2 regions of the Nonomuraea sp. NPDC049141 genome follow, and region 2 is predicted to be linked to the other one. Evidence: riboswitches for the same ligand, from Rfam matches in the RefSeq annotation. Region 2 holds a riboswitch; the other holds the start of a gene.
The links. A riboswitch is a leader RNA that binds a small molecule or an ion and turns the genes downstream of it on or off. The one in region 2 is predicted to bind thiamine pyrophosphate.
Positions count from the first base shown of each region.

Region 1: linked by a shared signal. The riboswitch ahead of AB0B91_RS46805 (cytosine permease) and the one ahead of AB0B91_RS12910 (FAD-dependent oxidoreductase) in region 2 are both predicted to bind thiamine pyrophosphate.

Region 1 covers NZ_JBEZDR010000021.1:131,241-142,683, reverse strand. The annotation lists gene AB0B91_RS46860 (glycosyltransferase) at 97-819, opposite strand; gene AB0B91_RS46855 (STAS domain-containing protein) at 816-1,163, opposite strand; gene AB0B91_RS46850 (hypothetical protein) at 1,484-1,783, shown strand; gene AB0B91_RS46845 (HAMP domain-containing sensor histidine kinase) at 1,805-2,917, opposite strand; gene AB0B91_RS46840 (response regulator transcription factor) at 2,914-3,612, opposite strand; gene AB0B91_RS46835 (hypothetical protein) at 3,706-3,879, shown strand; gene AB0B91_RS46830 (DUF6412 domain-containing protein) at 3,876-4,097, shown strand; gene yidC (membrane protein insertase YidC) at 4,152-4,799, shown strand; gene AB0B91_RS46820 (ATP-binding protein) at 4,808-5,239, opposite strand; gene AB0B91_RS46815 (PAS domain-containing sensor histidine kinase) at 5,383-7,251, opposite strand; gene AB0B91_RS46810 (methylated-DNA--[protein]-cysteine S-methyltransferase) at 7,348-7,914, shown strand; gene AB0B91_RS46805 (cytosine permease) at 7,944-9,287, opposite strand; TPP riboswitch at 9,278-9,390, opposite strand; gene AB0B91_RS46800 (hypothetical protein) at 9,512-9,832, shown strand; gene AB0B91_RS46795 (rhodanese-like domain-containing protein) at 9,845-10,168, opposite strand; gene AB0B91_RS46790 (helix-turn-helix domain-containing protein) at 10,165-10,599, opposite strand; gene AB0B91_RS46785 (MFS transporter) at 10,676-11,443, shown strand, end outside.
Region 2 covers NZ_JBEZDR010000004.1:127,233-138,675, reverse strand. The annotation lists gene thiE (thiamine phosphate synthase) at 1-370, opposite strand, end outside; gene AB0B91_RS12920 (Rv2175c family DNA-binding protein) at 348-722, opposite strand; gene AB0B91_RS12915 (FAD-dependent oxidoreductase) at 753-1,916, opposite strand; TPP riboswitch at 1,975-2,092, shown strand; gene AB0B91_RS12910 (FAD-dependent oxidoreductase) at 2,082-3,473, shown strand; gene thiS (sulfur carrier protein ThiS) at 3,470-3,670, shown strand; gene AB0B91_RS12900 (thiazole synthase) at 3,711-4,418, shown strand; gene pknB (Stk1 family PASTA domain-containing Ser/Thr kinase) at 4,815-6,737, shown strand; gene alc (allantoicase) at 6,751-7,695, opposite strand; gene allB (allantoinase AllB) at 7,696-9,006, opposite strand; gene AB0B91_RS12880 (glycerate kinase) at 9,046-10,227, opposite strand; gene AB0B91_RS12875 (8-oxoguanine deaminase) at 10,308-11,443, opposite strand, start outside.

The DNA.
Region 1 (11,443 bases), on a different contig from region 2:
CGGCAAAGCACCACGGCAAACACGACGCGGGAAAACGGCCCTTTCCCAGTGGATCGGGAAGCTGACGAAGTTTGCCGGATTCAGCGACGCAGGGGGCTAGTGCTTGGGGCGGAGTTTGTTGAGGTTTTGGGTGATTAGCGGCTCCCGGGTGGCGAGCGCGCGTGCCACGTCCCGCAGTTGCCTGGCCCGATGCACCTGGGCCCGCCAGTCCGTGCCGGTGGCCCGATGGGCCATCTCCACCTCGACCTCCTCCACGCGGTATCCCTTGCGCAGCAGGTCGATCGTCAGCGCCGTCTCCACACCGAACCCGTGCGCCAGCGGCCGGGCGGCCTCGAAGGCGTCTCTGGTGATGCACCGCTGGCCGTTGAGCGGCTGAGCGGCCTCGAAGCCGGTGGCTCTGCGGATGCCGTCCCTGGACAGGCGGACGACCAGGCCGTGGCCGCCCAGCCTGACGCGGGTGACGAAGACCGCGATGGTCATGTCGGCCGTGCCGGCACGCACCGGCTCGATGAGCGGAGCCGCGGCCCGCGCTGTCTCGCCCAGATCGGCGTCCAGGAAAAGTAAGTGGTGCGGCGTCTCACCGTCGAGCAGACGCACGGCTTCGGCACCGGACTCCATGGCCGCCGCCTTGCCGCGGTTGCGGCTGTGGCGGACCACCCTGGCTCCCGCGGCCCGCGCCACCCGGCCCGTCTGGTCGGTCGAACCGTCGTCGACGACCACGACCAGGTCGACGCCCGGCAGGGCGAGCGCCGCGGTGACCGTGGCACCGATGCGGTCGGCCTCGTCCTTGGCCGGGATGATGACCGCCGTGTCCGTCATGAGCCCTCGGTGATGAGGAACTCCTGCGGCACCTCGTCATGCACGGTGAAGACCGAATCGAGGCCGGTGACCTGCAGAATCTTCCGCACGGCCGGCCTGGGGGCGGCGACGTCGAGCGCCCCGCCCTGCTCCTTGACGCGTTTGAGCGCGGACAGCAGCACGTTCATCCCCGTGGAATCGCAGAAATCCACGCCGGACATGTCGATGACCACGCGGCTGGGCCCGTCCTGCAGCAGCCGAGCGAACTCCGCCTGCAGGTGGGGTGCCGTATAGAGGTCGATTTCACCGGTGATGGCGACTAGCGCATGGCCGGCATGTGATCGAGTCGAGACCTTGAGCTCCACATGGGCAGGCTAGCGGCGCGGAGCCTTCCGGTCACGTTGTCACGCCGATAGGGGAAGCACAGGTTTTTGTCCTCCGTTTGGGCTCCATGAAAACAGAGAGTACGCGAAGCTTGACTGTGTGACACCGGCATGGCCGGAGAGGGGGGCGGCCCGGCACCTCGCTTCTGGTCACTACTTCACTGAGAAGGAGGGGCCGGGCGACACGGGCCCGAGCATTCATGAGAACAGACAGATCCGAAGATCCACACCGACAGCGACTCCGCGAACGACTGGAAGCCATCCTCATTCGCACCGAGAAGGCCACCTCGTGGCATGACAAAGTGGGACGCCTGCGTAGCCTCGTCAATCACGAAGGCTTCGTCCCCATACACACGAAACTCGCCGGCGAGGACCTCGACTTCCTCGCCGACGCCCGCGACGACCTGCTCAGATTCTCCGAGCTCGGGCTGCGGCTGTTCGACCTCCACCAGCCGCGCGACGCGGGAGGCATCACCAGCGACTCCGACAATCCCATCCTGCGGTGCCGGAGTTGCATGTGGCGCTGGCCGTGCCCGACGTTCCGCGCGATGTCGGAGTCGTTCGGCGGCGGCCACGACGGCACCCTTCCGGAGTCCGGTTGAAGTCCCGACCTGATGGAGGCGCTATCCCGGGACCAGCGGCAGCCGGATCTCGAAGCGGCAGCCCGGCCCGTCGTTGACCACGCCGATCACCCCGTCGTGCGCCTCCACGATGCCCTGGGCGATCGCCAGGCCGAGCCCGGCCCCGCCGTCTTTGGCCGGGGTCCGGGCCGCTTCGCCCCTGAAGGCCACCTCGAACACCCGGTGCAGGTCCTCGTCGGGGATGCCACCGCAGCAGTCGCTGACCGACAGGCACGCCATGCCCGAGTCGACGGCCGCCCGCAACACCACCGTGCGGTCCGACGGCGTGTGCCTGATCGCGTTGACGACCAGGTTTCCCAGCGCCCGGCCCAGGGCGTTCGCGTCCGCCCGCACGGGCACCGCCTCGGCGGCCTCGGCGGTCAGCCGCACCCCCTTGGCACGGGCCAGCGGCTCGGCCCCCGCGAGCGTGTCGGCGACCAGGTCGGCGAGCCCGATCCGGACTGGAGAGAGCCGTAGCGCCCCGGCATGGATCCGGGACAGCTCGAACAGGTCGTCGACCATCGCCGACAGCCGCTCCACCTGCAGCTTGATCTGGTGGTGATAGCGCGCGACGGTCACGGGGTCGGACACCACCCCGTCTTCGAGCGCCTCGGCCATCGCCCGCATCCCGGCGAGCGGGGTACGCAGGTCGTGGCTCACCCAGGCGACGAGCTCGCGTCGCGCCCCCTCCAGGGCGCGCTCCCGCTCGTACGCCTCCTCCAGCGTGTTCGCGATCGTCTGCAGTTCCGACGGCAGCCCCTTGGGCGCGGTGAACGGCAGGTCGCGTACGGCCGCCACCAGCCGCCTGCTCTCGCCCACGACCCGCCTGGCCAGCACGAACGCCACTCCCAGCCCGACCAGCCCACCGACGGCCACCACGCTGAGCACGATGTCCTTGACCGAGCCCTCGATGATCATCTTGAGCGTGATCGCCACCACGCCGGCCAGCGTGGCCGCGATCGCGACCACCATAACAACAGCCAGCATGACCCCGATCGAGCGAGTACGCAGCCACCACATCACGGACACGCCCAGGACGCCCACCAGCAGCCCCAGCCCCGCGGTGACCGCCACGATCATCCCCAGGTCGCTCACCATCGCGGGGTGGGGGTTCATGGCTGGCCTTCGAGCGGTTCGTACCGGTATCCCACACCCCAGACCGTGACGATCCTCCGCGGCGCGGTCGGGTCCGGCTCGATCTTCTCCCGCAGCCGCCTGACGTGCACGGTCACCGTGGACGAGTCGCCGAAGGACCATCCCCACACCTGGTCGAGCAGCGCCGACCGGCTGAAGGCCTGCCGCGGGTTGCGCATCAGGTAGGCCAGCAGGTCGAACTCGCGGGCGGTGAGCATCACCTCGGCGCCGCGCAGCCCGACCTCGTGGGCCCCGACGTCGACCACCAGATCGCCGTCACGCAGCACGCCCGTGCCGCCCGTGACCGAGGCGCCGCGGGCGCGGCGCAGCACCGACTGGACGCGCAGCGCCAGCTCGCGCGGGCTGAAGGGCTTGGTCACGTAGTCGTCGGCGCCGGTTTCGAGGCCGACCACGCGGTCGATCTCCTCGCCGAGCGCGGTCAGCATGATCACCGGGACCGGCCAGCGCTCCCGGAGCTTCTTGCACACCTGCAGCCCGTCCATCTTGGGCAGCATCAGGTCGAGCACCATCAGATCGGGCGGCCTGGCGAGCGCCCGGCGCAACGCCTCCGCGCCGTCACCCACGCATTCGACCTCGTGCCCGTCGCGCTCCAGATAACGCGCCACCACCTCGGCCACGGTCGGGTCGTCGTCGACCACCAGGATGCGCGTATTCACTCTTTCACCGTACGGCGGGGCACCCCGAATCGACACTTACGTCATTGGTTCGTAAGCCTCGCGGATCATGCCCGCAGGACGTACGGTGGGCGCATGAGTCGAGTCGTCATGCTCGTACTGGGCGCCCTTCTGGGGCTCTTCGTACTTTTCAACTTCGTGCTGCCCATGATCATGGGGCTGCTCAAGGTCGCGCTCATCATCGGAGTCGTCGCCCTTCTGGTGTTCATCGCCGTCACCCTGGTCGGGAAGTCGTCCTCGTCACGGTGACGCTCTTCCTGTTCGATCCTTGGCTCATCGGCGTGACCATGGTGGCGATCCTGCTGCTCGCCGCCTGGGCCGCCCGGCTGCTGCCCGCCATCGGCGGCGACGCGCCCGGCTTCCCGCTGAGCTATGCCCGGCGTACGGCCTTCCAGCGCCTGCGCCACCCCGCCGCCGCCGGTCGGCCGCGGCCACGAGCTCCGTCATCACGCCCCGCTTCCGGCTAAGCGGGGTTCTCTCTTCAGTGAGCCCTGATCCATCTTTCTTGATTGAAGGGGCTCATGTTCGACTCTCTCGTCTCGTTCCTGCTGACCGTCTCCGGCGACAACGCCGCGGTCGCCATCATGCTGTTCACCGTGGCCGTACGCCTCCTGCTGCTGCCGCTCGGCATCCGCCAGGCCCGCGCCACCCAGATCCAGAAGCGGCTGGCGCCCAAGCTGCGCGAGTTGCAGAAGCGGTGGTCGCGTAATCCCGAGCGGCTGGCCAAGGAGACCACCAAGCTGTACGCGAAGGAAGGCACCTCGCCTCTGGCCACGATCCTGCCGGGATTGGGGCAGCTTCCGTTCATGTGGGTGATGTATCGGGTCGCCACGCACCCGACCGCCTTCCTCGGCCACGACCTGCTGGGCGCTCCGCTGGGTCAGCATGTCGCTGGAATCGTCACCAATTACGGTCTGGTCAGTGGGCCATTTCTGGTCTTCGCCGTGGTCATCGCGCTGATCGCGGTCGTGGCCTGGATTTCGGCCCGGAAGGTGAGCGCCACACTGCCGGCGGAGCAGCCCGCGATGATCCGCAGACTGATGCCGCTGATGCCGTTCGGCTCGGTGCTGGCCGCCGCGGTGCTGCCGCTGGCGGCGGGACTCTACCTGCTGATCTCCACGGCGTGGGTCGCGGGCGAGCGCGCGATCCTGGCCGCCCGGCCGGTCTGAGCGCCCGGTTACCCGGCCTCTTTGAGTGCGTGGACCTGCCCGTTCATCGTTCCGTTGGGGGCGAGCAGGATCGCCCACACCGTCGTGATGTCACCGTCGTGGCGGACTCCCCAGCTCTCCGCGACGTACTCGACGATGCCGAGCCCCCTGCCTCCGAGCGACGACATGGTCGGCCGGCCGGCGCGGGGCTCGGTCGAGGCGCCCCCATCGCTCACCGCCACCTCGATGTGCTCGTCGCTCTTCAGCCAGGCCACCCTGACCATGCCCGACGGCAGCGGATGCGCATGCCGTAGCGCGTTGCTCAGCAGCTCGCTCACCACGAGGACGGCATCGTCGATCGCGGTGGAGAAGACACCGCAATCCTGCAGGTCAGTGGATAGACGCTGGCGGGCGACGGCGACGCTGGACGGCGCGTACGGCAGTAGCACCACGCTTGACACACCCACCTCCCCGCTCCCAGTGCCCCCCACGGGAACACTTCCCCGGTACGACCGAAATGCCCCGTTACTCGATCCCAGAAACCGCATCTCGATCACAGCTTGTACACATTGGACGATAGATCAGCTCAACTGTGACCACGTCGTTACCGCATCGGTGTGTCGGATCGGATAAGAGAAGCGTTGCCCAACACGAGGCGCATTCGGGTGCCTCCGCCGGGTCGCGGATGGGCGCTCACATCGCCGCCCTGAGCCCTGGCGAGACTGCGGACGATGTACAGCCCGAGGCCGACACCGCCGAACCTGCGCCGGTCACCACTGTCGACCTGGACGAACCGTTCGAAGACCCGTTCGCGGTCCGGCGCGGCGATGCCGACTCCCTCGTCGTCCACGACCACGACCACGGCGTCCTCCTCGGGCCAGGCGCCGACGCTGATCAGGCCGCCCTTCGGCGAATACTTGAAGGCGTTCTCCAGCAGCTGGCCGAGGATGATGTCGGTGGCCAGCGCGTCCCCGCTGACCTGCGGCAGGGCGTCGGAGATGGCCACCTCGACCCGGTGCCTGTCGGACAGCACGGGCAGCCCCAGCGTGGCCGCGTGGATCCGCTCGGCCAGATCGAACGCCTCGATGCGTACCGGCGGCTCGTCGGCGCCCGCCCTGGCACCGAGCAGCAGGTGGTCCATGAGCTGCCCGAGCGACCTGGCCCGCTCGGCGATCGTGTGGACGGCGGCGCGGCGCTCGGTGTCGGTCAGCTTGTCCCAGCGCGAGTCGAGCGTGCTGGCGAACCCGCGCACGATCGTGATGGGCGTGCGCAACTCGTGGCTGGTCGTGGCCAGGAACAGGTCCTTGGCCTCCTCCAGCTCCTTGGCCGTGGTCACGTCGCGGAAGTCGATGACCACCTCTCCCGTCTCCTCGATCTCGGCGCTGACCACGTCCAGCCAGCGCCCGGTCTCCAACTGGTAGGTGAGTTTCTCCCCCGGGCTGGGCAGCGGAAAGGGCAACTGCTCGCCGAGGACGGCCTCGACCGGCATCGCGGTGAGTTCGGCCGCGGCCGGGTTCCACTGGCTGACCCGCCCCGCGCGGTCGAGCACGGCGATGCCGTCGGCGCTGGCGTCGAACACCGCCCGCTCGTGCGCCCGCTGGCGTACCGCCTCCTGGTAGGCCACCGCGTTGCCGACCGCGATGCCGGCGTGCCCGGCGAGCAGCTCCAGGAGTTCGAGCTCCAGGTGGCCGGGCTTGCGTTTGGCGAACAGCGCGTACAGCGCGCCATAGGGACGCCCGCCGACCGCGGCCAGCCCGAGCGCGATCGTGTGCAGCCCGTCGAGCTCGGCCCAGACCAGGTCGCCGAGGCCCTGTGACTCCAGCATCACCGTCTTGCCGGTGCGTAAGAGCTTGCCGACCAGGCTGGTGCGCAGCTCGGCCGTCACGCCCTTGAGCGAGTCGGGCAGCTGGTGAGCGCTCACCAGCCGCAGCCGCTCGTCCTCGATGAGCACGAAGCCGCCCGCGTCGGCGCCGGTCAGCTCGGTCAGGCTGGCCGCGATGCGGTCGAGGACCGCGGGCAGCTCCAGCTCGGCGTTGATGTCACCGACCACGTCGGTGAGCCGGCGCACCAGCCTGGCCCGCCGCGCCATGCGATTTCTGGCGGCCTCGTCGGCCTCGGTCAGGTGGTGCACGAAGACGTAGCCCGCGACGGCGCTGCCCGTGAGCAACGCGCTCGTGTCGACCCGTAGATCCAGCACGGTGCCGTCCCTGCGCAACCGCTTGGTGCGCAGCGACACCTGGCCGCCCGTGCGCACGCGTTCGAGCACCGCGTTGTGCTCCGCTGTCAGCTCCCCCGGCACGATCGGCGCCCTGCGGCCCAGCAGCTCCTCGGCGGACCAGCCGAAGAGCCGCTCCGCCGCGCGGTTCCAGACGAGTACGGTCTGATCCCGGTCGAGCGCGATCACGGCGTTGGGCGAGCTGGCGAGCACCGCGCGTGCGATCTCATCGTCACTGCCTGCTCTGTCGTCACCCACACCTCCATAGTGCCTGTGGCGTGCGGCGTTCGTCGGGCGATCCGTCCGATACGCTGCGGGCACGGCCTTTCCAGGCGGGGGAAGAGGGTGACGGGTATGTCGAGTGGCGATCTCGATGCCCTGCTGCGGGTGACCTCCGCCACCTACCGCGGCGAGGTGCCGCCCGATGTGGCGTTCGGCACCTATGACGGCGCGGTCGGCCGGCTGGTGCTGGCGGTGAGCGGCAAGGGCGTCGTGGCCTGCAGTTTCGAGGCCGAGGAGGTCGTCTTCGAGCTGGTCGTCAGGCATGTCGGCGCGTTCGTCGGGCCCGACCCCGGGCGGCTCGACCCGGTGCGCAGGGAGCTGGACGCCTACTTCTCCGGCCGCCTGCGGGCCTTCGCCACGCCGGTCGACCTGTCCATCGCCACGACGTTCGCGCGCACGGTGCTGCAGAAGACGATGGCCGTGCCTTACGGGGAGACCGCGACCCTGGACGAGATCGGCGAGAGCATCGGACGGCCACGCGCGCTCCGCGCGGTCGGCAACGCCCTCAACGCCAACCCCGTCTGCGTGATCGTGCCCTGTCACCGGATCGTGCCGGGCGACGGCGAGCTCGGCGACTACGCGGGCGGCCAGGCGGCCAAACGCCACCTCCTCAACGTCGAGCAGCGCTCGCGCGCCTGACGCCCGTACACGAAGCCTGAGGCCCGTGCTCAGCGGCGGGTGGCCGACGTGCGCCTTGCCGCCGCGCCGATCGCCAGCGTCACCAGCGCCGCCACGAGGGCCGCGCCGAGCGCGCCGTTCATCCACGGCTGCCGGGTGAACCCGATGGCCGTACGCACCGCCGCCCAGAGGTGGTCCCACGCCGGGACCGTGGGCGTGGAGGTGGTCAGCCAGTACGCCACGAAGCCGAGCGCCCAGGGCACCAGCATGGACCAGCGGGCGGGCGCGTTCTCCTCGGTGTTCCACCGCGAGTGCCCGCCGAGCAGGAAGTAGTCGACCGCCAGCACCGCGAACATCGGCACGAACACCGCCCCGATCACCCCCAGGAACGTCCCGTACGAGTTCACGTCGACCACGAGCGCGATGCCGGTGGTCAGCACGCCGATGGCGATCGAGATGACCCGCCGGTCGACGCGCGGCATGAGGTTCTGCAGCGACATGGTCGTGGAGTAGACGTTCGCGAACGACTGGTCGGCCTCCCGCAGCACCAGGATCGCGAAGAACAGCGCCCCCAGCGGCGCCGCGACGAACGGCCCGAACACGGCCGTGCCGTCGGCCTCCACCGCGGCGGACCCGGCGATCGCCACCGCGTACACGCCCAGCCCCAGGCAGGCGACCTGCGCCAGCGTGTAGCCGCCGACCACGCTGGTGAAGGCCGCCCGGCTCGACCTGGAGTGCCGGGCGAAGTCGGCCGCGATCGGCACCCACGAGACCGACAGCGCGATGACGTAGTCGACCGCGGGCGCGAACGCCGCCCACGACCCACCGCTCTGCGGCGGAGCCTTCGACAGGAACGCCACCGCGAACCAGATGAGCGAGATGATCACCCCGATGGTGACGTAACGCCGCAGCAGCCGGATCGACCCGAGCGGCCAGATGGTCAGCGACGTGGTCAGCACCCCCGCCACCACCACCCACGCCTGGTACGGCACGGCGTCACCGAAGATGGCCATGGCGCCCTTGGAGATCACCCACAGCTCGAAGGCGCCCCACCCGATCATCTGGATGATGTTGAGCACGGTCGGGAGGTACGACAGCCGCGCCCCGAACAACCCGCGCAGCAGCACCATCGCCGGTCGCCCGGTCTGCGTGCCCGGAACGGCCGCCAACCCCACCATGGCGCTGCCGACCAGACTGCCGACCAGCGTGGCCACCAGGGCGGCGGTCAGGGTGAGCGGAGCCCCGCCGAGCGGGTTGAGCAGAAGCAGCGCTCCGCTGAACCCCAGCAGGCTCACGGCCAGGTTCGCCCACAGGGCACCCTGGTCGAGCAGCCCGAGCGTCTTTGGGGGAGTTCCCTCGAGGGTCAGCGGAACTTCGTCAACGACATGTGTCATCGCTCACTCCCTACGCCGGCATTACCCGGACAGGTTCAAGCGGTCGGCAACAGCGGTAGTTGCCCTCTCAGCCTGGTTGCCCCAAGCTCCCGCGTCAGTTGTGCAGTTTGCGCCCTCATCTTGCCCTATGAGGAGGTGACTGACCACAGGGGGGTCTCACACCCCTCGTACGTGATCGTCCGAAAAGCCATATAAGGGCGGTTCATCCCAGTAAGATCGCCGCCATGAAAAAGACGATCATGTCCCTCGTGGTGGCCGCGGCCGCCGCGACCGTCATCCCGCTCGCGCCGGGCACCGCGCTGGCCGAACCGGTGCCCTCCGGCTGCCACAGCGGTATCTACTACCAGCCCTACAAGACGTGGGCCAGCTGCGACAGAGGCTCGGGGTATGTGCAGGCCATAGCCACGTGTCCCAGCGGCTCGACCACCAAGAAGGTGAAGGGTCCGTGGAGGCCGGTCACCGGTGGTACCGAGGGGCAATCCGTCGCTGTATGCCCCGGTAAGCGCAACGCCGTCGGCCACGCCTGGGACATCAAGAAGTACTGATCAGGTAATCCGTCAGGCGACGAACGGCGGGTGTCCCGTCTCGCTGACCATCGGACGGCTCGCGCCCGCCCAAGACTGCATGCCGCCGTCGACATTGACGGCCTCGCGCCCGAGCTGGTTGAGCCAGGCCGCGACCTGGAACGAGCGGCCGCCGACCCGGCAGACCACGTAGACGGTCCGGTCGCCGGGCACCTCCTCGACCCGCCCCTGGATCTGCGTCATCGGGATGTGCACTGCCTCGGGCGCGTGCCCGGCCACCCATTCGTCCTGCTCCCGCACGTCGAGCAGGTAACCGTCGGTGGGAACGTCGCTGGCCGGGATCTCTGGAACCGTCATGCCTCCATCATCTCGCGTCGCTCGTCGTAGACGGCACGCGCCTGGGCGATCTCCTGCTGGTGCTCCTCGGTCCAGGTGACCAGGCTCTTGATCGTCTGGTGCAGGGTCCGGCCGAGCGGCGTGAGCGCGTAGTCGACCCGCGGGGGCACCACGGGATGGACCGTACGGCTGACCAGGCCGTCACGCTCCAGGTGACGCAGGGTCACGCTGAGCATCCGCTGGCTGACGCCGTCGATCTCGCGGCGCAACTGGGTGAAGCGCAGGCTCTGGCAGTCGAGCAGCGCGATGACCAGCAGCGACCACTTGTCGGCGACACGGTCGAGTATCTGCCGGACCTCGCAGTCCTCCCTGGTGTCCCACTGCCGCACGTCGTAGTCGTCGTCCACGGTGACCTCGCAGTAACCGGGTGACTTAGAAGTGCCGTCTTCCATGGGATCTCATGCTGCCGGATGATTTGCACGGTTACAAGAGATAACCGAGATGCCGATAAGTAACCGGGGGTTGATCATGTCCAAACGCGCTTGGGGCATGCTGATCGTGCTGTGCGGAGCCGTCTTCATCGAGGGCACCGACGTGGCCATGCTGAACGTGGCCCTGCCGTCGATCAGGGCGGATCTGGGGCTGTCCACGGGCATGCTGAGCGGGGTGGTGAGCGCCTACGTCCTGGGCTGTGGCGGTTTCATCCTGCTCGGCGGCCGGGCGGCCGACCTGCTGGGCAGGCGCAGGATGTTCCTGCTCTGGCTCGGCGTGTTCGTGGTGTTCTCCGGGCTGGGCGGGTTCGCGACCGAGGGGTGGGTGCTGCTGGTCGCCAGGTTCTTCACCGGTGTCGCGGCCGCGTTCATGATGCCCGCCGGACTGTCGCTGATCACCACCAGCTTCCCCGAGGGCAGGCAGCGCAACCGCGCGCTGCTCGTTTACGCGGGGACGGCCGCGGCCGGGTTCGCGCTCGGGCTGGTGGTCGGCGGCCTGCTGAGCTCGATCGGCTGGCGCTGGGTCTTCTTCGCGCCGGTCATCCTGTCGCTGACGATCCTGATCATCGCCGTCCCGGTGCTGAAGGAGCAGCACACGCCCCGGCCCGCGGGCGGCGTCGATCTGGCGGGGGCGGCGACCATCACCGGCGCGATGACGCTGCTGGTCTACGGCCTGGTACGGCTGGAGCACCCCGCCGACGGCCCTGGCTGGACCGTCGCCGCGTTCGCCGGAGGCTTGGCGCTGCTGGCGGCGTTCGTGGCGATCGAACGGCGGGCGGCCACGCCCCTCGTCCGTCTCGGCGTC
Region 2 (11,443 bases):
CCACGGCCGCGGCGGACGCCTCGGCGGTGGAGTGGGTGGACCGTCCGATGAAGACGTCGTCGCCGAGTATCTCTCGCGCGACCTTCACCGGAAGATCGTCCTGCCCCAGGTGGAGCACGTCGGGCCGGGCGGCGTAGGCGATGTCGGCCCGGTCGTTGACCGCCAGCAGCCTGCCGTGCCGGTCGCAGGCGTCGCGGAAGACCTCGAGGAGCGCGAGCTCTTCGCGCGCCTCAAGCCCCTTCTCCCGCAGCTGGACGATGTCCACGCCGGCGGCCAGCACCGCGTCGAGGAAGTCCGCCAGATCACCGCGTTCGCGGCGGCCGTCTGTGCAGAGGTAGAGGCGGGCGTCAGAAAGCGAGGGCTTGGGCACGCCGCTTGACCTCGGTATGACGACCGGCCCTGATGGCGTCGACAGGCGAGCCAGGTAGGGAGTCGTCGGGGGTGAAGAGCCACCGGAGCGACTCGACATCGTCGTAACCGGAGTCCCGCAGCACCGAGAGGGTGCCAGGCAGGCCCTTCATCACGTCCTTTCCGTCAAGGAACACCGCGGGCACTTGTGGCCCGCCACCACCCCGGCGTACACCCAGCAGCTTGCGGTCCTTGAGGAGTTGCTTGGCCCGCCCCAGTGAGAGGTCGAGGCGCGCGGCCACTTCGGGGAGAGTGAGCCACTCGGCGACGAGTTGGTCGGTCTCCCGGTCGATCTGCGCAACAGAAAGCGTCACGAAACCACAACTACCACATGCCGTGCTTGCTCAAACAACACAATCCCGTAGGGAGACGTCGGGATCTACCAGGCGTTCGGCGTCGACGCGGTGGCCGCCTTCGATGATTCTGCGGCCCTGTACGAGATCCCGTGGCCGATCCACGGCGAGTACCGCGGCCAGGGTGTCGTCCGAATTGAGCCAGCAGGCCGACCATTTGCCTTCGAGCTCGCCCCGATAGAGGAGGCGGTCTCCGGCCGGGTGGTGGCCCGCGTACTGGACCATGTGGCCGAATTGCTCGGACCAGAAATAGGGCACCGGGTCGTACACCGAATCCCCGCCCAGCAGCGAGACGGCGGCCACCTCGGGTGAGTTGAGCGCGGCGTCCCAGTGCTCGACCCTGAGCCGGGTCTCGAAACGGCGCGACCACCAGGCGGCGCAGTCGCCCACCGCCACGACGTTCGGCAGGGAGGTGCGCATGTGCTCGTCGGTGACGACGCCGTTGTCCAGGTCGATGCCGGAGCCCGCCAGCCAGCCGACGGTCGGGCGCACCCCGACGCCGGTGACGACGACGTGCGCCTCGATGAAGCGGCCGTCGGCCAGCGTGACGCCGCCCTCGTCCACGGAGCCGACCAGGGTGTCGAGCCGCAGGTCGATGTCCTCGTACCAGCCCTGGGTGCGGGCACCGATCTCGGGCCCGACCGCCTGGGCGAGCGGGGTGGGGCCGGCCTCGATCACGGTCACCGCGCAGCCGGCCCGGCGGGCGGCGGTGGCGACCTCGGCGCCGATCCAGCCGGCGCCGATGATCACCACGCGGGCGCCCTTGACGAGCCGGGCGCGCAGTTCCAGAGCGTCGTCCAGGGTGCGCAGCACGTGCTGCTGGCCGTCGCCGGGCAGCGTGATCGGCTCGGCTCCGGTGGCGATGACCAGACCGTCATAGCCGAGCTCGCCCTCGGAGGTCTCGACGACGCCAGGCCGCAGCGATTTGGCCGAGACGCCCGGCCAGAAGTCCACCTCCAGCACCGCGAGGTCGGCGTCGACGAAGCTGGAGTCACTGCTGCCGGACAGCACCGCCTTCGACAGGGGCGGGCGATCGTAGGGCCGGTGCCGTTCCTGCCCGATGAGGGTGATCCTGCCGTCGAACCCTCTCGCGCGGAGCGCCTCGACACTACGTACGCCCGCCAGTCCGGCGCCTGCCACCACGACATGATTCACGTTCAAGACCATAACGGGGGCCGTGCCGGATCGTCGCGCCGAGGCCGTAGGCTGGGGGCGTAAGACGCGCGGGAGTCCGGCCGTTTACCGGGCTGAGAGGAAGGCTGCACCGGGCCTTCGACCGCAAGACACCTGATCCGGATCATGCCGGCGAAGGGAGCGGATGTGGACATCGTCGTAGGCGGCGGGATCGTCGGGCTGTCCATCGCCTGGCGCCTGGCCCGCTCCGGACGGCCGGTCACCGTGGTCGACCCGGCTCCGGCCTCGGGGGCCTCGCACGCGGCGGCAGGCATGCTGGCCCCGGTGAGTGAGGTCACCTACACAGAGGAACCACTGCTCCGGCTGGGCCTCGCCAGCCTGCGCCGCTGGCCGTCCTTCGCCTCCGAACTCGCCGCCGACGCCGGCCTTGAGGCTGGTACGGGCTTTGGCGCTGGTACGGGGCTTGAGGCTGACGGAAGTGAGCCCAGCGGGCCTGGGGCGTCTGACGAGGCTATGAGGGGGCTCAGCGACGCGGCGCGGGCCGGGCTGGACTTCCGGGTCGATGGGACGCTCGCTGTGGCGTTCGGGACCGACGATCTGGCGGCGCTCGGGGAACTGGCCGCGTTCATGGAGAAGTTGGGGCTACCGGTCGAACGGCTGACCGGGCGCGAGTGCCGCCGGCTGGAGCCCATGCTGGCGCCCTCCGTCCGTGGCGGGCTGCTGGCCCGGGGTGACGCGTGGGTGGACCCGCGCCGCGTCACCACCGCGCTCCTGGCCGCCCTCGATCGCCTGGGCGTCCCGCTCGTACGGGCTCGCGTGAGCGAACTGCTCCGCGACGGCGACAAGGTCGTAGGTGTACGCCTCACACCCGCGGACCCGTCGCCCGCCCCGGACAGGCCGCTCACCCTGGACCGGTCGCCGGCCCCGGACGGGCCACCCGCTCAGGACCCGGCACGACGCACGCCTCATGCCCACCAGCTCTCGGGCGAGGACCCCGTGCGGCCTGCGCCTCCGGTCGGCGAGGACGCCATACCCGCGAGCGACCCCACCCAGGCGAACGTGCCCGACGAGATCCGGGGCGAGCGGGTCGTTCTGGCGGCCGGGGCGTGGAGTGCCGGGTTGGTCGATGTTCCGGTGCGACCGGTCAAGGGGCAGATCATGCGGCTGCGCTCCCCCCAGCCGCTGCTCGGCAGATGCGTGCGCGGGACGGTGCACGGGGCCTCCGTCTATCTGGTGCCGAGGGGTGATGGCGAGTTGGTGGTCGGGGCGACGCAGGAGGAGCTGGGGTTCGACACGAGAGTGACGGCGGGCGGGCTGTACGAGCTGCTGCGGGACGCCCGCGAGCTGGTGCCGGGCGTCACCGAGTTGGAGGTGGCCGACGTGGAGGCGGGGTTGCGGCCGGGCACGCCGGACAACGTTCCGCTCATCGGGCCCAGCGGCACACCGGGGCTGGTGCTGGCCACCGGGCATCACCGGGGCGGGGTGCTGCTGGCCCCGCTCACGGCGGCCATTGTGCTGGGCGAGGAGGGCGAGATGGCGGAGCTGTGCTCGCCATTGAGGTATCGGGATATTTCATGAATGTGACCATCAACGGGGCCGCGCATGAGGTGCCCGACGGCACCACTGTGGCGCAGGCCGTACTCACGCTGACGGCGGCCACGACCGGCGTGGCCGTGGCCGTGAACGACGAGGTGGTGACGCGGAGCGCCTGGGAGACGACGGCGCTCGGCGACCGCGACCGCGTGGAGGTTCTGACGGCGGTGCAAGGTGGATGATCTGCTGATCGCCGGGGAGAAGTTCTCCTCCCGGCTCATCATGGGCACCGGCGGCGCGCCGTCGCTGGAGGTGCTCGACCACGCGCTGGTCGCGTCCGGCACCGAGCTGACGACCGTCGCCATGCGGCGGCTCGACCCCGGTGCGCCCGGCTCGGTGCTCGACGTACTGCGCGAGCGCGGCATCAAGGTCCTCCCCAACACCGCCGGCTGCTTCACCGCCGGCGACGCCGTGCTGACCGCCCGGCTGGCCAGGGAGGCGCTCGGCACGAACTGGGTCAAGCTCGAAGTCATCGCCGACGAGCGGACGCTGCTGCCGGATCCGATCGAGACGTTCGACGCGGCGGAACGGCTGGTGGCCGACGGGTTCGTGGTGCTGCCGTACATCGGGGACGACCCGGCGCTGGCGCGCCGCCTGGAGCTGGCCGGGTGTGCGGCGGTGATGCCGCTCGGCGCGCCGATCGGCTCGGGCCTCGGCATCCGCAACCCGCACAACATCGAGCTCATCGTGGAGGCGGCCTCGGTGCCGGTGATCCTCGACGCGGGCATCGGTACGGCCAGCGACGCCGCCCTGGCCATGGAGCTGGGCTGCGACGCCGTACTCCTGGCCACGGCCGTCACCAGGGCACAGCGGCCGGAACTGATGGCGACGGCCATGAGAGCGGCGGTCCAGGCGGGCCGGCTCGCCCGCCAGGCGGGCCGCATCCCCCGCCGCCGCTACGCGGAGGCCTCCTCCCCGACGGGCCCGTAGCCCCGGTCCGCGCCCTTCCGCGCGGCCTGCACCCGCACCTTGGCGCGGCCGCCGACGGGCGCGGCACCAGACCGGCACTCGACGGTGTCCGGCCGGGCCACGGTCTTCCGTCCGGATGGGGTGGTGCTCGAGCGCCCAGCAGCGCCCGCGCACAGCACGCCTGCGGACCCCCGGCCAGCAGACCCCAGTCCAGCAGGCCCCGGGCCGGCAGACAGCAGGCCTGCAGATCCCCCAGACCCCAACCCCCCGCAGCCCGATACCCTCGTGGGAGTGGCGGGACGTCGGTGGCTTATGTCCGATTAAGCGGAAAATGGGGGCATTCCAACGAGCACGGCTCGGCATCGGTTTCGGATGGTCAGGCCTTGCCAGTGGCAAAACGCCCGTAAACTCAGCGGGGTGGACACGACGACTGCGGACCCCCTGGTCGGCCGGCTGCTCGATGGGCGCTATCGCATCGAGTCCCGGATCGCGCGGGGCGGTATGGCGACCGTCTACCTGGCGCTAGACGTCCGGCTTGACCGCACGGTCGCGCTGAAGGTCATGCATCGCTCGCTCGCCGAGGACCCGGCGTTCGTGCGGCGATTCATCGGCGAGGCCAAGTCTGTGGCCAGCCTCTCCCACCCCAACGTGGTGCACGTCTTCGACCAGGGCACCGACACCGACGTGGTCTATCTGTCGATGGAGTACGTCCCTGGCAAGACGCTCCGCGACACCCTGCGCGACCGGGGCAGGCTGCCCGCCCGCGAAGCGCTGGAGATCATGATACCGGTGCTCGCGGCATTGGGCGCGGCCCATCAGGCCGGGATGGTGCACCGCGACGTCAAGCCCGAGAACGTGCTGCTCACCGACGACGGCCGGGTCAAGGTGGTGGACTTCGGCCTGGCGCGGGCGATCGAGGCCACCAACCAGACCCGTACCGGCGTGATGATCGGCACGATCGGCTACATGTCGCCCGAGCAGGTCATGACGGGCGGCGCCGACGTGCGGAGCGACGTCTACGCGGCGGGCATCATGCTGTTCGAGCTGGTGACCGGCCAGCAGCCCTACGACGGCGAGACGCCGATGTCGGTGGCCTACCGGCACGTCCATGACACCGTGCCGCCGCCGTCGTCGGTGGTGCCGGAGGTGCCGCCGCTGATCGACACGCTGGTGACGCACGCCACGGCGCGCTCTCCCGACGACCGTCCCGCCGACGCGACCGCGATGCTGGTGGCGGCCGTGGACGCGCACCGCATGCTGCCCCGTATGACGACGCCGCCGGCGCACACGCGGACGTCCCAGGCGCACTCGATGCCGTACTCTGCGCCGGGTTCCAGACCCGGCACCGCGCCGCTCCAGATGCCGCAGGCGGCGCCGAACCACACGTTGATCCAGCCGCGCGAGGAGGTGCCCGCGCGGCGCGCCGGTTTCCGGCCCAACTGGTTCCTGGTCGTGCTCGCCGTCGTCATGGTGGTGGCGGTGGCGTTGACGGGCTGGTACTTCTCGCAGGCCACGTACGTACCGGTGCCCGACCTGGTCGGCACGGACCTGGCGGTCGCCCAGAAGGCCGCCACCACCAGTGGCTTCAAGGTGAAGACGGCCGCTGGCGAGAACGACGAGAAGATCGCCGAGGGCCTCGTCCTCCGCACCGACCCGGGACGGAACGTCGAGCTCAAGCGCGGCTCGGTCCTCACGCTAGTGCCCTCGCTGGGGCCGAAGCGGGTGCTGGTGCCCAACGTCGAGGGCATGTCCGAGCCCGAGGCCCGCACCGCGGTCGCCAAGGCCGGGCTCGACGTCAATCGCGTCAGCCGGCTGGCCAATCAGGGGGTCGAGCGCGGCAAGGTGATCCGCACCTCCCCCGAGGTGGGCGAGAAGGTCAAGGAAGGCTCGAAGGTCAACATCTACGTCAGCGCGGGGCTGGTGATGCCCGACGTCTCCGGCATGCCCAAGGACGAGGCGGCCAACTACCTCACCACCCAGGGCTTCGGGGTGCAGGTCAACGAGGTTGATGACGACGCCGAGCCGTGCACGGTGATCGCGCAGGCGCCGAAGGCCAAGTCCGAGGTCGACAAGGGCGCACAGGCCATGATCACGGTGGCCCGGTGCCAGACCGACTTCTGGGAATGGTTCAAGGGCGACAACGAGGCGCGTGACGACCAGGAGTTCCAGCTCGTCCCGTCGGTGGTGGGGAAGAACACCAACGACGCCCGCAACGAGTTACAGGGGCTCGGCTTCAAGGTGCAGGTCCGCAAGCTCACGAAGGATGGAGTCGTCCGGTTCCAGCGCCCGGCGGGCAACAGCGAGCGCCCGCCCGGCGCGACGGTCGTCCTCTGGCAGTGACCTCGGCGGCCGGTCAGGCGAGGTTGCCGTGGAGCCGGACCCTCGCCAGCCCGCCGTCGGGGTAGATGTCGACGCGCACCCGTGTGACCGGCTCGTCGCCCTCCAGCCGGAACCGGTGCGGGGTGTCGGGCTGCAACCGCGTCCTGGCCAGCAGCCCGACCTCACGGTCACCGTCGTACCCGGTCAGTGACACCCACCCGGGCGCGTTGAACAGCAGGTTCGTGGTGTCGATCTCGGCGAGCCGGATGACGCCCCGGGCGGCGAGCCGGATGACCAGCCACTCGTTCCCCTCCTCGCGCCGCCGCGCGGTCTCCCAGCCCTCCGCCTGGTGGCGGGCCAGCCCGGGGGCGAGGACGTTGTCGGGGGCCGAGTAGAACTCGTTGGAGCAGGCGATGACGCGGCCCCCGTTCGCCAGGGCGGCCAGGTCGAGGCTGAGCCCGTCGTACAGGGACAGATCCGGCCGGACCTCACCGTGCACGCGCAGCCGCGCGATGCCGCCGTCGGGGTACATGTTCAGCCGGACGTGCGTATAACGGGATTCGTCGGTCACCTCGAAAGGGTGCTCGGTGTCGCCTTTGAGGTCGTTTCTCGGCACGATCTCCACCCACGGGGCGTCGGCGAGCTCGGCGGGCGACGGGTAGCCGTCCACGGCCACGGCCTCGACCGACGCGTGGGGCGGGTAGTTGCCCTTGAACCAGGCCGTGTCGATCACCACGCCGCGCACGACACCCGGCAGGCCGAGCCGGACGATCGCCCAGTCGTGACCGGGCTCGCGACGGCGGCGGGTCTCCCAGCCGTCGTAGACCTGGCCCTTGTTGCCGAACGTCTCCGCCTGGAAGCCGGGCCGTCCCGGCCGGATCAGGCTCTCCTTCTCGGCGAACGACTCGTCGCTGGCGGCGACGACCGACCCGCCGAGGGTACGGAGCGCGAGGTCGGGCAGCGCGGTGAAGCGGGGCATCTACTGCTCTCCCAACAGGAAGGCTCCGTGCGGTACGCCGTCGGCGGGCCGGCCGCGGAGCCAGGTGGTGAGGACGGCGCCCTTGAGGAGGTGGCCGTGGTACGGGGTCACCGGGTTCTTGTGGTGCAGCCGGGCCGCGTCGACCGCGTTGACCCCGGTGGGATCAAAAGCCACCAGATCGGCATCATTGCCCACCTTTATCGCGCCTTTTCGGGAAATATGGGCCATTGCCGCTGGTTGGGTGGACATCCAGCGCACCACGTCCGCCAGCCCGTGCCCCCGACGCGACGCCTCCGTCCACACGGCCGGCAGGCCGAGCTGGAGCGAGGCGATGCCGCCCCAGGCCGCCGCGAACGAGGGCACCTTGAGATCCGCCGGAGAGGGCGAGTGGTCGGAGACCACGCAGCTCAGCACGCCGCTCGCCAGCCCGTCCCAGAGCCGGTCACGATTGGCGGCGGAGCGGATCGGCGGGCAGCACTTGTAGGCGGTGTCGCCCTCGGGCACCTGTTCGGCGGCCAGCGTCAGGTAGTGGGGACAGGTCTCGGCCGTGACGCGCACCCCTTCGGCCTGGGCGGCCGCCAGCGGCTCCAGGCAGTCGGCGCTGGAGACGTGCAGGATGTGCACCCTGGCGCCGGTCTCCCTGGCCAGCCGGATCACCTGCTCGACCGCGCTGCGCTCGGCAGCGCCCGGCCGGGAGTCCACGAACTCCCGGTAGGTCGGACCCGTCGGCTCGGCGAGCAGCGCCGGGTCTTCGGCGTGCACGACCATGAGGCCGTCGAACCCGGCGAGCTCCGTGAGCGCCGACCGTACCTCCGAGGGACTCAACGGCGGGAACTCCTCCACGCCCGACGGCGACAGGAAGCACTTGAAGCCGTGGACACCACGGTCGTGCAGCGGGCGCAGGTCCTTGAGGTTGCCCGGGATCGCCCCGCCCCAGAAGCCGACGTCCACGTGGCACTGCCCGGCGGCGGCGCGCAGCTTGGCGTCGAGCGCGTCCACCGTGACGGTGGGCGGGAGCGAGTTGAGCGGCATGTCCACGATCGTGGTGACCCCGCCCGCCGCGGCCGCCCTGGTCGCCGAGGCGAACCCCTCCCAGTGGGTGCGGCCCGGTTCGTTGACGTGCACGTGGGTGTCGACCAGGCCGGGCAGCAGCGCGAGATCGCGCAGGTCGATGTCCTCGGCCGCCCCGAGCGCGTCGCCGTACGCGCCGATCGCGACGATCCGGCCGTCGCGAACGGCCACCGAAGCGGCCCGCTCTCCGTCGGGGGTGACGGTCCTGCGCGATCGGACCACGAGGTCGTAGCCGGTCATGTTCGCCCCTTCCTGGTCAAAGCCCCTGGCCCACAGCGGTCACAGGCGGTCGGCGGCGAGCTTGGCGGCCAGGCGTTCGAGGAGCGCGCCGGCGTCGGCCATGCAGCGGACCGGGTCGGGTTCCAGGTCGGTGAGCGCGTAGGCGGCCTCGATGCCCGCCGCCTGGAGCTCGGCGTCGGACAGGGTACGGCGGCCACAGACGGCGACCACGGGCACCCCCGCCCGGGCGGCCGCCTGGGCGACGCCGATGGGGGCCTTGCCCCGCAGCGACTGCTCGTCCAGCGAGCCCTCACCGGTGACCACCAGACGGGCACCCTTGACGTGCTCCCCGAACCCGAGCAGGTCGAGGAGGTAGTCGATGCCCGGCTGAACCTCCGCGTGCAAGAACGCCAGCGCGGCGAACCCCACGCCGCCCGCGGCCCCCGCGCCGGGCGCCCCGGCGACGCCCATCGGGCGGGGCACGTCGTCGTGCTCGACGGCGCCCGCGAGCCCGTGCGTCCGCGTGGCAACGGCGGCGAGGCGGGAGAGCGCGCGCTCCAGGACCGGCACGTCCTCCAGCGTCGCCCCCTTCTGGGGACCGTAGACGGCCGCGGCGCCGTGCGGGCCGAGGAGCGGGTTGTCGACGTCGCTGGCCACCACCACCTCGACGCCCGACATATCCGTGAAACTGGTGATGTCGATGCGGTCGAGCCTGCTCAGGGCCGCTCCGCCGTACTCCAGCTCGTCGCCCTGAGCGTCGAGGAAGCGGGCACCGAGCGCCTGCGCCATGCCCGCGCCCCCGTCGGTGCAGGCGCTGCCGCCCAGGCCCAGGACGACGCGCTTGGCGCCCTGGCGGATCGCGTCGGCGACGAGTTCGCCGGTGCCGTAGCTCGTGGCGGTGAGCGGTTCGTGGCCGCCGGGGAGGCGGCGCAGCCCGGACGCCTCGGCGAGCTCGACGACGGCCGTGTCCCCACGCCGCGCGTACGAGGCCTGGACCGGCTCGCCGGTCGGCCCGGTGACCTGGCGGGAGACCCGGGTGAAGCCGCAGGCCACGACGGCGTCCACGGTGCCGTCGCCCCCGTCGGCGACGGGCAGCTCGACCGTCGGGACGCCGAGCCCCGCCGACACGTGGGCCGCCACCTCGGCGGCGGTCAGCGACCCCTTGAACTTGTCAGGGGCAACGAGCACATGCTCAACCACTACGAACTCCCAAACGGTGACGAACGGCGAACGGTCCCGCATCCGTGGAGACGGGACGATTCATCATCACATCCCGGTAGGCGGCGACTCGAACTGGCGTCCGGCGCGATCGTCCGAGGTCGTCACGAGTGGACCTCCTTGGCCGCGGTGATGCCGCGTTCCTCGGCCAGCCGGGTCAGGCGGCGGTGTGCCTCCGCGCCCGCGCGGCCGGTGGCGTCGTGGGCGACGGTCCGGAGCTCGTCGTCCTCGACGACCGTCTCGCCGCCGACCAGCAGGCGGGCCAGCGGCGGTTGGCGGGTGGCGAAGACCAGGCGGCAGACCGGGTCGGTCACGGCCGCGGCGAACGGTTCGTCCACCCGCCACAGCGCGATGTCGGCGAGTTTGCCTGCTTCGAGCGTGCCCAGTTCGTCCTGGCGGCCGAGGTTGCGCGCCCCGCCGAGTGTGGCCAGTTCGAGCGCCTGCCTGGCCGTCAGCGCGCCGGGGCCGTGCACGGCCCGCTGGAACAGCAGGGCCTGCCGCATTTCGCCGGACAGCGTGGTCAGCTCGGAGGAGGCGCTGCCGTCGACGCCGAGGCCGACGTTCGCGCCGCGGCGCAGCATCTCCGACACCCTGGCGATTCCGGCGCCGAGCCGCCCGTTGGACGAGGGGCAGTGCGCGGAGCCGGTGCCGGTGGCGGCGAACTTGCCGATGTCCGCGTCACTGAGGTGCACCGCGTGCGCGAACCACACGTCGGGGCCGAGCCAGCCGAGCTTCTCCATGTACTCGACGGGCCGCATGCCGAACTGCTCGCGGCAGTGTTCCTCCTCGTCCAGGGTCTCGGCCAGGTGGGTGTGCAGGCGCACTCCCCGGTCCCTGGCGAGGGCGGCGGCCTCGGTCATCAGCTCGCCGCTGACCGAGAACGGCGAGCAGGGCGCCACCGCGATCCGCAGCTTCGAGGAGAACGACGGGTCGTGGTAGGCGTCGACGGCCTCGGCGGTGGCGGCGAGGATCTCGTCGAGCCGCTCGACGACGACGTCCGGGGGCAGGCCGCCCTGCGACTCGCCCCGGTCCATGGAGCCGCGTGCCGGGTGGAAGCGGATGCCCAGCTCGCGCGCCGCCTCGATCTCGGCGGCGAACAGGTCGCCGCGGCCCTTCGGGAAGACGTAGTGGTGATCGCTTGAGGTGGTGCAGCCGGACAGGGCCAGGTGGCCGAGTCCCGCGCTCGCGGCGCCCCTGACGACCTCGGCGTCCATGGCGGCCCACACCGGGTAGAGGGCCG